Regions from separate parts of the Intrasporangium mesophilum genome, predicted to be linked through region 3. Evidence: riboswitches for the same ligand, from Rfam matches in the RefSeq annotation. Region 3 holds a riboswitch; each other region holds the start of a gene.

Region 1 (3,245 bases), on a different contig from region 3:
GTCCGCCGTTCGGTCGCGCGCGCATGGACGCCGTGCTGACGCGCGTCCGCGCGGGTGACGTGGACCTCGACGGGGTAGACCCACGTCTGGTGCCGTTGCTGCGAGCGTCATTGTCTCCCAACCCAGCCCGCCGACCGCATGCAAACCAGGTCATCGCTGCGATCGAGCAGTATGCGGCTGGGCGCGCTGCGACGGTCCCCACCCCGTCCCCGGGCGACTGGGACGGCCGGTCGACGCCGATCGCGCCGGGAGCGACGCAGGTCGTGCAGGAGCGCACGACCGCGCGCTACCCGGTGGTGCCCGAGGGGCCGGACGATGCGCGATGGGCACCACCGCCGACGGGACCCCGGCAGGCCGAGCCGAGCGATGCGGCATACCAACGGGGTTGGGATGACGAGCCTGAGGTCGACGAGCAGTGGGACGGAGCCGAGTCCTTCGACGAGCGCTATGTGCGAGGCGGGCAACCGCCAGCGGCGGAAGGCTTCTGGCCTGACGAAGACCCGGACGATGGCGAGTCCGAGGATGGCGATGTCGTTGCGCGCGAAGGCGATCCGCGGATCGGGATGCCGATGCGCACGGGGCTGCTGGGAGCCGCGGCGATCGCCTGGCTGGGCACCCTCATGGCGTGGCCCGGCATCGCCGTCGTGGCGTTCGTGGTGTGGTCGGTGCTGGCGCGGGCGACGGACCGGTCGGTGACCGCGCTCGTGCTGAGGCGCTACAACTACGGCCGGCGTCGCAGCGACCTCCCCTACGCGGTCGTGGCCAGCCCGCTGCACCTGGTGGTGGGCGCGATCGCGACCGTCGTCGGACTTCTGCTGCCCCTCGGCGCTGCCCTCGCCGGCGTCTTTGCGACGGCGCTGCTGCTCGCCGGCACGAGGGGCGACGGGCTCGGTCCGGGCGCCCCGATCACGCTTGCGATCGGCGGGGCGCTGGGGCTGGTCATGGCATGGTGGGGGCCGGGTGGCGCGTCGCTGCGGCGCGGGTCCCGGTCGATCGCGCGGCGGGTCGTGCCGGTCGGGCTGCCGATGCAGCTCGCCGCTGCGGCGCTCTTCAGCCTCGGCATCGTGGCCGCCGTGCTCGCCCTCAACCGTGGCGCCGCGTTGTTCTGGAATCCGTTGAGCAGCAACCCTTTTGGGGGCTGAGCTTGGGATGGCCGGAGCAGCTCCTCCGGTCCCTAGCAGAACACAGGTAAAGCACAGGTCAAGTCCAGGTCACAAAACGATCTCGGATGTGCTTGTGTCGAGGGGCTTGCTCACGTACCGTCGGTGCCACGGCGGCTACCGACTCTAGGGCCGGGAACGGGGCTTTGACATTTCATTTCCCCGGGCCGCTTCGTCGCGTCCGGCTCCACACGGCACGTCGCACAATTTCAGATGGAACCCAGAAATCCGGTCCCTGAGCGCGCCGAGCCTCGCCAGCCAGGGACGTCGCCCGCAACCGCGGGCCGGGCGAGGACGGGGGACCCAGTGCGGCCGGTGAGTGATGCCAAGAGGACGAGATCCGGCCTTGGGGTGAAGTCGCGAGAGCGGCGGGGCACCTGACGCCCTAACCCGACAGCTAACCCCGCAGGCGCCGTCAGGAAGGATCACCCATGCAGTACCTGTCCAAGCACGCTGCCGCCAAACGTATCAAGGTGAAGCAGCGCCTTGCTGGAGTCGGAATCGCAGGTGCCGCCACCGTGGTGGCGGGCGTCGCCACTGGAGGCGCGGCCAAGGCCTCGACGGTCTGGGACCGCGTTGCCGCGTGCGAGTCCGGCGGCAACTGGCACATCAACACCGGCAACGGCTACTACGGCGGCTTGCAGTTCTCGTCGTCGACCTGGCGTGGCTACGGCGGGGGCGCGTACGCATCGCGTGCGGACCTGGCCACCAAGGCGCAGCAGATCGCGGTGGCGCAGCGTGTCCTTGCATCGCAGGGCCCCGGCGCGTGGCCGGTGTGCTCCGTCCGGGCCGGCCTCACCCGGTCCGGCGGTGCGACGTCCAGCGGCCTGTCCGCGGCCGGCTCGTCGTCCCGCTCGACGGAGCGGACGACCAAGCAGTGGACCAGCAGCAAGAAGAAGGTGACCAAGAAGAAGAGCTATGCCGCCTCGGGGAGCTCGCAGCGCACCTACTCGGTGGCCGCCAGCGGCTCCAAGATCACCGTGCGCAAGGGCGACACGCTGTCCAAGCTCGCCGTCAAGCACGACGTCGACGGTGGCTGGAAGGAGATCTACGCGGCGAACCGCGACAAGATCGACAACCCCAACCTGATCTTCGTCGGCCAGGTCATCCGCCTGCCCCGGTAGGGCGTGGCAGACTGAGCCGGACGGCCTCGCGCGACCAACCCCTGGGTCCCGCGGGGCCGTCCTTCTTTTCCGTATGCCGTCTCGCTCCGTTACGCTTTCGCCCGTCCCGAGCACTCTCCGACCCGACGGTGGCGGAGTGGCTCAGGGCGTGCTGGCGTGGCGCAATCGGTAGCGCACCTGTCTTGTAAACAGGTGGTTAGGGGTTCGAGTCCCCTCGCCAGCTCCGGTCGAAAACCGCCCCTGACGTGCACAAACGTACGCCGGGGGCGGTTCCGCGTCTAGAGGCTGTATGCCACTCCGTGTGCCACTGTTTCGCCAAAGTCAAACCTGGCCCGTTGCCGACGTGGATTGGTCGTCGGAGACCTCGCCTCGGTGGGGGGACAACTGTGACCTGCGAAACGTTCACACCGTCCAGGCGCTATGCCTACACTCCGAAGATCGGGGTTGTTGCCAGTAGGCAACCGGACGACTGCGCAATGGGGGACGACATCATGGAAACGATCGGCAGGCTGCTGCGAAGGCATGACACTGCGGCGATGCGTGATGCCGACGATCACGAGGCAGAAGAGGCTGCAGCTGCCGCCTACGGCCGAATGATCGGCGCCGACCTCACCCGCCAGGAGCGGGCAGACCGGGCGCGCCACTCGATGAGCGTCTCGGCAAAGTCCCGTCACTGCCACGCCTGAGTGAGCCTCCTGGAGTGGCGCGCACCCGGGTCTGAGGATCGAACGGCCTTCAGCACGTTCACCTGTACGACGCCGATGCGACCTCGCACGCCCGCAGAGCCGACCTACCGCGACCGTCATGATCGGTGGTGGGAACTCGAGGTTCAGAGTTGGATTCGTAGGATGCGACCACCTGAACGGGGCATCGGCAAGCGGCTCCTGTCCGGGTGGCACGACGGCGAGCTCGCGGCCGTGGCCCTCTACGAGGAGGCGGATGGCCTCGATCAGATCATGAT
Region 2 (3,245 bases), on a different contig from region 3:
CCTGACGTGCAGCGCCAGAACCGCTCGATCGTGCCGCTCGCGCTCGCCATGCCGCTCCCGCTGCTCGCGACGGCGTTCCACCCGCCGATCATCGTCATCGCGGCGCTGTTCTTCGCAAGCGGGATGATGCAGGCGTTCATGGTGCCGCTACAGGCAACGTTCGCGCTCGTGACCGAGCCTGAGCTGCGGGGCCGCATCTTCAGCCTGGCCGGCTCCGTGTCGATAGCGGCCGCCGGTCTCTCGTTCCTGGCCGCCGGCTGGGTCGGGCAGCACACCAGCCCGTACGCCGGAGTCACGATCTGCGCCGCAGTGTGCCTCGCCCTCGTCGCCCTGCTGTCGGCCAGGTGGCCGCATCGCCGGGTGCTCACCGAGGTCGACCGTGCGTATGCGTCCTCCTCGCACGCCACCTGACCGGCGCGACATGCCGCTCAGCCGCCGGCGCCGGCGGAGGGTGCCGGCAGAGTCTGGGGCTGCTCGGTGCGTTGCCGGGTGCGGTGCGCTGCGTCAGGAGCCGAGGATTCCCAGGGTCCAGTCGTCGCGGCGGCCGGCGAAGTAGTGGTCAAGGACACTGGCGAAAAGGCTTGCTGTGTCAGGGTTTTCGGCTGCCCGCTCGAAGAGTGTCATCGACGAGCGGAGCTTGACGGCATCGATCGAGCCGAGCACTGACGTCGCGTCGCGTGCCGTGAGTCCATCGACCGCACGGGCGCACTCCGTGAGGCGCGGTCCGAGGACCGGGTGGGCGAGGTAGGCGCGTGCCTCGGGCAGGCCCGACACGGCATACAGCCGGGAGGTGGGGCTCTGCCCGAGCCCGGCAACCTGCGGAAAGACGTACCACATCCAGTGGCTCCGCTTGCTCCCGGCGCGGAGCTCGGTGAGGGCCTGAGCGTAGGTGCCCCCGCGGTCCTGCGCGGAGACGAACCGAGCCAGGTCGAACGGGTCATCGGTCACGATTTGTCCATTACACCATCGGGGCCACTTGGCGCACATCAAACACACAGATTTCCATAATCCGAGATCGTGTTGTTACCCTCGACGGCGCAGTAGCTCGCCCGGATCCTTCGGGCGAAACACCGGTACGCCGAATCCTGCCCGCCGGTGGAGCACAGTCGATTCACCAGGGCAGGAGCGGGGGACCCACATGTGGGCCCGTCAGAGGACTGGTCCTTGGGGTGAAGCCGCGAGAGCGGCCGGGCATCTTCCGCCCGAACCCGACAGCTCACCTCGGAGGCGTGGGAAGGAAAACAACCCATGTCCACGACGACAAAAAAACGCAGTCTGATTGCTCGTTCGATGCTCATGACCCCGCTGCTCGCCGCCGGCCTCATCGCCGGGATGAGCAGCGGTTCTGTGTCCGGACCCGCCACCGCGGCGGTTGCGGCAACTCCCGCGAAGGCGGCCCCGCAGACGGTCCGTATGCAGCCCACGGCCACGCTCACCCTGGGCACCCGTGGCCTTCGGATCGCGGCCGCTCAGAAGGGCGACCCGTACCGCTGGGGCGCGTCGGGGCCGTCGGCCTTCGACTGCTCCGGCCTCGTCTACTACGCGTACCACAAGGTGCTCGGCCGCAACATCCCCCGCACGGCCAACGCGCAGCGTCTGGCCACGATGCGGATCGCCAAGTCATCGGTGCGTCCGGGTGACCTGATCTTCTTCATGCGGTCCGGTCGCGCATACCACGTCGGTGTGTATGCCGGCTACGGCAAGATCTGGCACGCACCCCGTCCTGGCCAGCGGGTCCAGCTCTCCCGGATCTGGACCTCGGCCTGGGTCGCGGGCCGCGTCCGCTGACCCAGCGGGCACGGACCCTTCGGCGGGCACCGGCTCGCTGCGGGCTCTGAGCTGCAGCAGGCTCTGACCTGCCGCACGCTCTGACCTGCTGCGGGCTGCTGGCCGCCCAAACCCGGTCGACAACAGCTGGCGCGGACCCTGCAACCAGGGTCCGCGCCAGTCTGCAACCAGACGCTCGGGTCGCCCCAGTTCTGCCTACCCGACGCTCAGGTCGCGCTCGGTCGTTCCCGACATGGTCCGGAAGGATGCGCGTCTCACTCGATGAGGCGCGCAGCGCGCATCGACTTCGGGAAAGGGCGTCGTCGTGCTCACGGACGGCAACGTCATCGGAACCGGGTTCCTGTGCCTGGTCGCGGGCATGTTGTCTTTCGCATCGCCCTGTGGCCTGCCCATCGTGCCCGGGTTCCTCGGCTACGTCGCCGGGGTTGCGGTAGACGGTGGAGTCAGCCGCCGCGGCGGCAGCCCGGTCCTGGGCGCGGTGCTCTTCGTTCTCGGCTTCACGGCCGTGTTTGTCTTCGGGGCGTGGGCGATGGGTCGGGGCCTGGCGTCGATCGAGCTGCCTTCGAGAGGCGTCGAGGTCTTCTCTGGCACCGTGGTCCTGGTGATGGCTGCGGCTTTTGTCGGCCATGGCGGTCGGCTCCAGAGCTCACGCAGGCTTGGGTGGTCTCCCCCAACAGGACTGCTCGGCGCGCCTCTTCTCGGGGGAGTGTTCGCCCTTGGCTGGTCACCATGTGTGGGGCCAACTCTCTCGGCCGCCCTGGCGATGGTGTCGCCGCTGCAGGCGTCCGGCTCGGGTGGCGTCTGGGCCGGTGTCGGGCTGGCTGCGGCTGAGCGTTCGGCTCCCAACCCTGTTCGTGTGACGGCGCTGACTGGCCAGAAGCGGTCGTGAGAGACCTGAGTCGCTGGGATGCGCGTCGGGCGGGTATGGGCACCTACGGCCGGGCCTGCCGGAGCACGCAGGACCGGCCCGATGACCCAGAACCGCGAGGTGAAGGAGCCGAGGACGATGAGTGTGACCAGCTTCCAGGACCTGCCGTTGGCCGACCGCGACCACGGATGGGACGGAGCCGCCGCGGAGAAGCGCGTTCGGAAGTGGGCGGACGCCACGGACGAGCCGAACGAGAAGTACCGGTCTGCCCACGTCTGGTACGACTCGGACAACAAGGACAACTTCACGGCATACAAGCTGCTCATCTGCGATGTGGTGGGCGGACGCCTCCAGGCGGTGCCGAGGGGTGTCATGGCGGCGGCGGCCGTCATGCAAGGGTCGCGTGGCGGGGTCGACCTGCCCGACTCCGACCGAGACCGTGTCAGGAGCCACCTGGCGAAGTACTACGCCAAGATGGGCGAGGACGCCCCGTGGGAGCGCGACGACTGACTGCACGCGCTGCGCGCCGAGGGAGCCCGGACCGGCCGCCCTTTGAGGCAGCGATCCGGGCTGCGTGCTTGGCGCTCAG
Region 3 (3,245 bases):
GCCGCCTCCGCGCCCGTCAACGACGGCGTCACCTTCGGACGTCCGGCCGCCGACACGCTGTCCTGAGGTGGTTCGGCGCGCGTCACGCCTGGACCGACGAGCGAAGCGAGCGCCAGCGAGCCAGTCGAGGAGGGAAGGCGTGACGTCAAGGCGCGCGGGACACGGCGAGCGGAGCGAGCCCATGTAATGGTTCGGCGCGCGTCACGCCTGGACCGACGAGCGAAGCGAGCGCCAGCGAGCCAGTCGAGGAGGGAAGGCGTGACGTCAAGGCGCGCCGAACACGGCGAGCGAAGCGAGCCTATGTAATGCCGGCTAGATCGTCTGGGTCGCGACGCCTCGCAGGAGGGCGAGGTAGTCGTCCGTGGCCCGCGCACCCGACAGCGGGGCATACCCGTTGGCCAGGACGAACGGTGTCGCCGTGACGCCCATCGACCGCGCGACCTCCTCGTCGGTGCGCACGTCGTCGGCGTACTCGTCCGATGCCAGGACCGCTGCAACCCGCCGCTCGTCGAGCCCGCACTCGGCGCCGAGGCGCTGCAGCACCTCGTGGTCGTCGATGGGCAGCCCCTCGCGGAAGTGCGCCGCGAAGAACCGCTCGGTCGCGGCGGAGCGAAGGTGTGGACCTCCCAGCTCGGCCGCGAGTGCACACAGCCGGTGCGCGTCGAAGGTGTTGGCCCGGACCGCCCGGTCCCAGTCGAAGACGATGTCGTCGGCCACCGCCACCTCGCTCGCGTGCGAGTTCATCAGCCGCCCGGCATCCGCGTCGCCGCCGTGCTTGGCGCCGAGGTGGTCGGCCACCGGCACCGAGCCGCCCACCGGCAGGTCGGGGTCGAGCTCGAACGAGCGCAGCCGCACCGTGACGTCGTGCGGGCGCTCGAACGCGGCGATCGCGTGCTCGACGCGGCGCTTGGCGATCCACGACCACGGGCACACGAGGTCTGCCCAGAACTCCAGCTCGACGAGTGTCGTGGACTCGGCTGCAGGCTGGTCGGTCATCAGATCAGTCAACCATGGCCGTCGGGGAGCCGCCGGACCGCGCCGGCCCGAAAAGCACTGCGCCCCCACCGTTCCCGGTGAGGGCGTGAGCGCATGTGGAGGGGGAGATCAGAATCGGCCGTACCCGGACGGGGTCGTCCAGATGGAGTGGTTGCCGATCGTGGTGCCGGAGTGCTGCGCGTCGATCATGCGGCCCGGGCTCACGTAGATGCCCACGTGGTATGCCGGGTAGCCGAAGAAGACGAGGTCGCCCGGCTGCGGGTTGCTCACCCGGGTGGCGGCGGCCTGCTGCTGCGAGGCGGTGCGGGGGATCGAGATGCCGGCCTGGCGGTAGACGTACGACGTGAAGCCGGAGCAGTCGAAGCCCGAGGGGCTCGATCCGCCGTAGACGTAGGGGATGCCGAAGAGCGACTGCGCGATCCCGACGATGCCGGAAGCGCTCTGCGTCGGGTTGGACAGGGCGGTGCGGGCCGTCGAGCGGCTCGCACGAGCAGCTTCGGTGCGGCGCTCGGCGGCGACCTTGGCGGCCTTCTCGTCAGCGCGGGCCTGCTTGACCTGGATGTCCTCGATGACGACGGGCCTCACGTTGGCCGGCTTGACGCTGACCTTGGCAAAACCGATGGAGGACAAGGCATTCGACGCCGTCAGCGTGCCGGTCTGAGGACCGACGGCCGAGGGCGCTGCGACGACGCTGCTCGCACCGTCGGCTGCGTTCGCGGGGTTCGCGAACGTTGCGACGAGGCCACCCGAGGCCGCCACGATCGCGGCACCCTTCACGGCTGGCTGAGCAGACTCCTTGGCGATCATCTTGAGCTCGGAGATCGCGTTGAATCGACCGGGTGCGCGGTGGCGACCGGGAACGTTCTGAGCCACGTTTGACCTCTCGACGCCTGCGAGGTGAGCTGTCGGGTTCGGGCTGGAGGTACTGCCCGGCCTTCGCTCGGACCGGTTGGTCCGTTGGAGGGCTTCACCCCAAGGACGTCTCACGACGCCCGGGTAGGTGGGTCCCCCGCTCCTGCCATGCGGTTTCGTGCTGAGCCCCGGATCGATGGCAGGACTAGGCGATTCGACCCAAGACACTTGCCCGACGGGGAGAGCAAGCGACGCCCACCGTACCCAAGTCCGGAGGGCTTGTCACCCTGTGGCTCACGAAAGTCAAAAGATTTACGAACTGATGCGGACGATCTAGCCCACAACGCCACAATTCACCCGCTGTGATCCGGACATAACGTGACGACGCCGCCACGGACCGAGGACCCGTGAGAGCACCCCCGGACGACCCGGCATACGGCCCCCGAGGGCGCCGCGAGAGGCTCCCGAGGAACCTTTCTCGCTCAGGCGGCCTGGCAGTAGACGTGGACCGCGACATCCTCCGGGAGCGACACGGCCGTCTCGGCCGCGCTGCCTTCGCGGACAGCCACGACGCGGCCTCCGTCACGGACCACCTCGACCCGAGCGCCCGGCACCACCCCGGCGCTGGTCAGCAGCGCGAGCGCCTCGGGGTCGACCTGCACCGGCTCGCCGATGCGGCGGATCGTCACGATCGCCGGCCGGTCCGTGACCACCAGCGTCAGGGCGGTGAGGCCCGTGAGGAAGTCCTCGTCCTGCTGCAGGCCGAGCTCCTCGAGGCCGGGGATCGGGTTGCCGTAGGGCGACTCCAGGCCCTCGCCGATGAGGCCGAGGATCTTGCGCTCGACCTTCTCGGACATGACGTGCTCCCACCGACAGGCCTCGTCGTGGGCGTACTCCCACTCGAGCCCGATGACGTCCACGAGCAGCCGCTCGGCCAACCGGTGCTTGCGCATGACTCGCGTCGCGAGCAGCCGGCCGTGGTCGGACAGCTCCAGGTGGCGGTCTCCCGACACGGCCACGAGGCCGTCACGCTCCATCCGGGCCACGGTCTGCGAGACCGTGGGGCCGGAGTGGCCGAGGCGCTCAGCGATCCGGGCCCGGAGCGGCACGATGCCCTCCTCCTCGAGCTCGTAGATCGTCCGGAGATACATCTCGGTGGTGTCGATCAGGTCCGTCACGGTCATACCTTCTCAGAATCGTCAGGCGTCAGGGAGCACCCGCAACGGGGCTCCGGGTCGGGTCGTGCCGAGGGACCCACACACGCAGCCACCCTGCCCCGACGAACGCTCCGAGGCCGAGGACGACCGACGAAGCGCCGAGGGACATGATGGCGGTCAGTGCTGACAACGTCAGCGGCCCCGCCGCCCTTCCCAGGTCGGCGAAGAGCCGCCAGCCGC

The links. Region 3 has a riboswitch for cyclic di-AMP ahead of ACYVLP_RS07260 (C40 family peptidase). Riboswitches for the same ligand answer to the same signal wherever they lie in the genome.
Region 1: linked by a shared signal. The riboswitch ahead of ACYVLP_RS23080 (transglycosylase family protein) and the one ahead of ACYVLP_RS07260 (C40 family peptidase) in region 3 are both predicted to bind cyclic di-AMP.
Region 2: linked by a shared signal. The riboswitch ahead of ACYVLP_RS01820 (C40 family peptidase) and the one ahead of ACYVLP_RS07260 (C40 family peptidase) in region 3 are both predicted to bind cyclic di-AMP.

The regions. Positions count from the first base shown of each region.
Region 1 covers NZ_BAAGRF010000031.1:60,149-63,393, forward strand. Annotated here, with positions in the region: gene ACYVLP_RS23075 (protein kinase domain-containing protein) at 1-1,142, shown strand, start outside; cyclic di-AMP (ydaO/yuaA leader) riboswitch at 1,456-1,566, shown strand; gene ACYVLP_RS23080 (transglycosylase family protein) at 1,592-2,284, shown strand; tRNA gene ACYVLP_RS23085 (tRNA-Thr) at 2,435-2,507, shown strand; gene ACYVLP_RS23090 (hypothetical protein) at 2,761-2,970, shown strand; gene ACYVLP_RS23095 (hypothetical protein) at 3,202-3,245, shown strand, end outside.
Region 2 covers NZ_BAAGRF010000003.1:103,403-106,647, forward strand. Annotated here, with positions in the region: gene ACYVLP_RS01810 (MFS transporter) at 1-411, shown strand, start outside; gene ACYVLP_RS01815 (DUF1810 domain-containing protein) at 505-948, opposite strand; cyclic di-AMP (ydaO/yuaA leader) riboswitch at 1,067-1,245, shown strand; gene ACYVLP_RS01820 (C40 family peptidase) at 1,291-1,788, shown strand; gene ACYVLP_RS01825 (cytochrome c biogenesis CcdA family protein) at 2,093-2,677, shown strand; gene ACYVLP_RS01830 (hypothetical protein) at 2,795-3,166, shown strand; gene ACYVLP_RS01835 (ANTAR domain-containing protein) at 3,242-3,245, opposite strand, start outside.
Region 3 covers NZ_BAAGRF010000005.1:307,534-310,778, reverse strand. Annotated here, with positions in the region: gene ACYVLP_RS07270 (carboxymuconolactone decarboxylase family protein) at 1-66, shown strand, start outside; gene ACYVLP_RS07265 (DsbA family oxidoreductase) at 313-996, opposite strand; gene ACYVLP_RS07260 (C40 family peptidase) at 1,105-1,869, opposite strand; cyclic di-AMP (ydaO/yuaA leader) riboswitch at 1,872-2,033, opposite strand; gene ACYVLP_RS07255 (metal-dependent transcriptional regulator) at 2,331-3,026, opposite strand; gene ACYVLP_RS07250 (MFS transporter) at 3,055-3,245, opposite strand, start outside.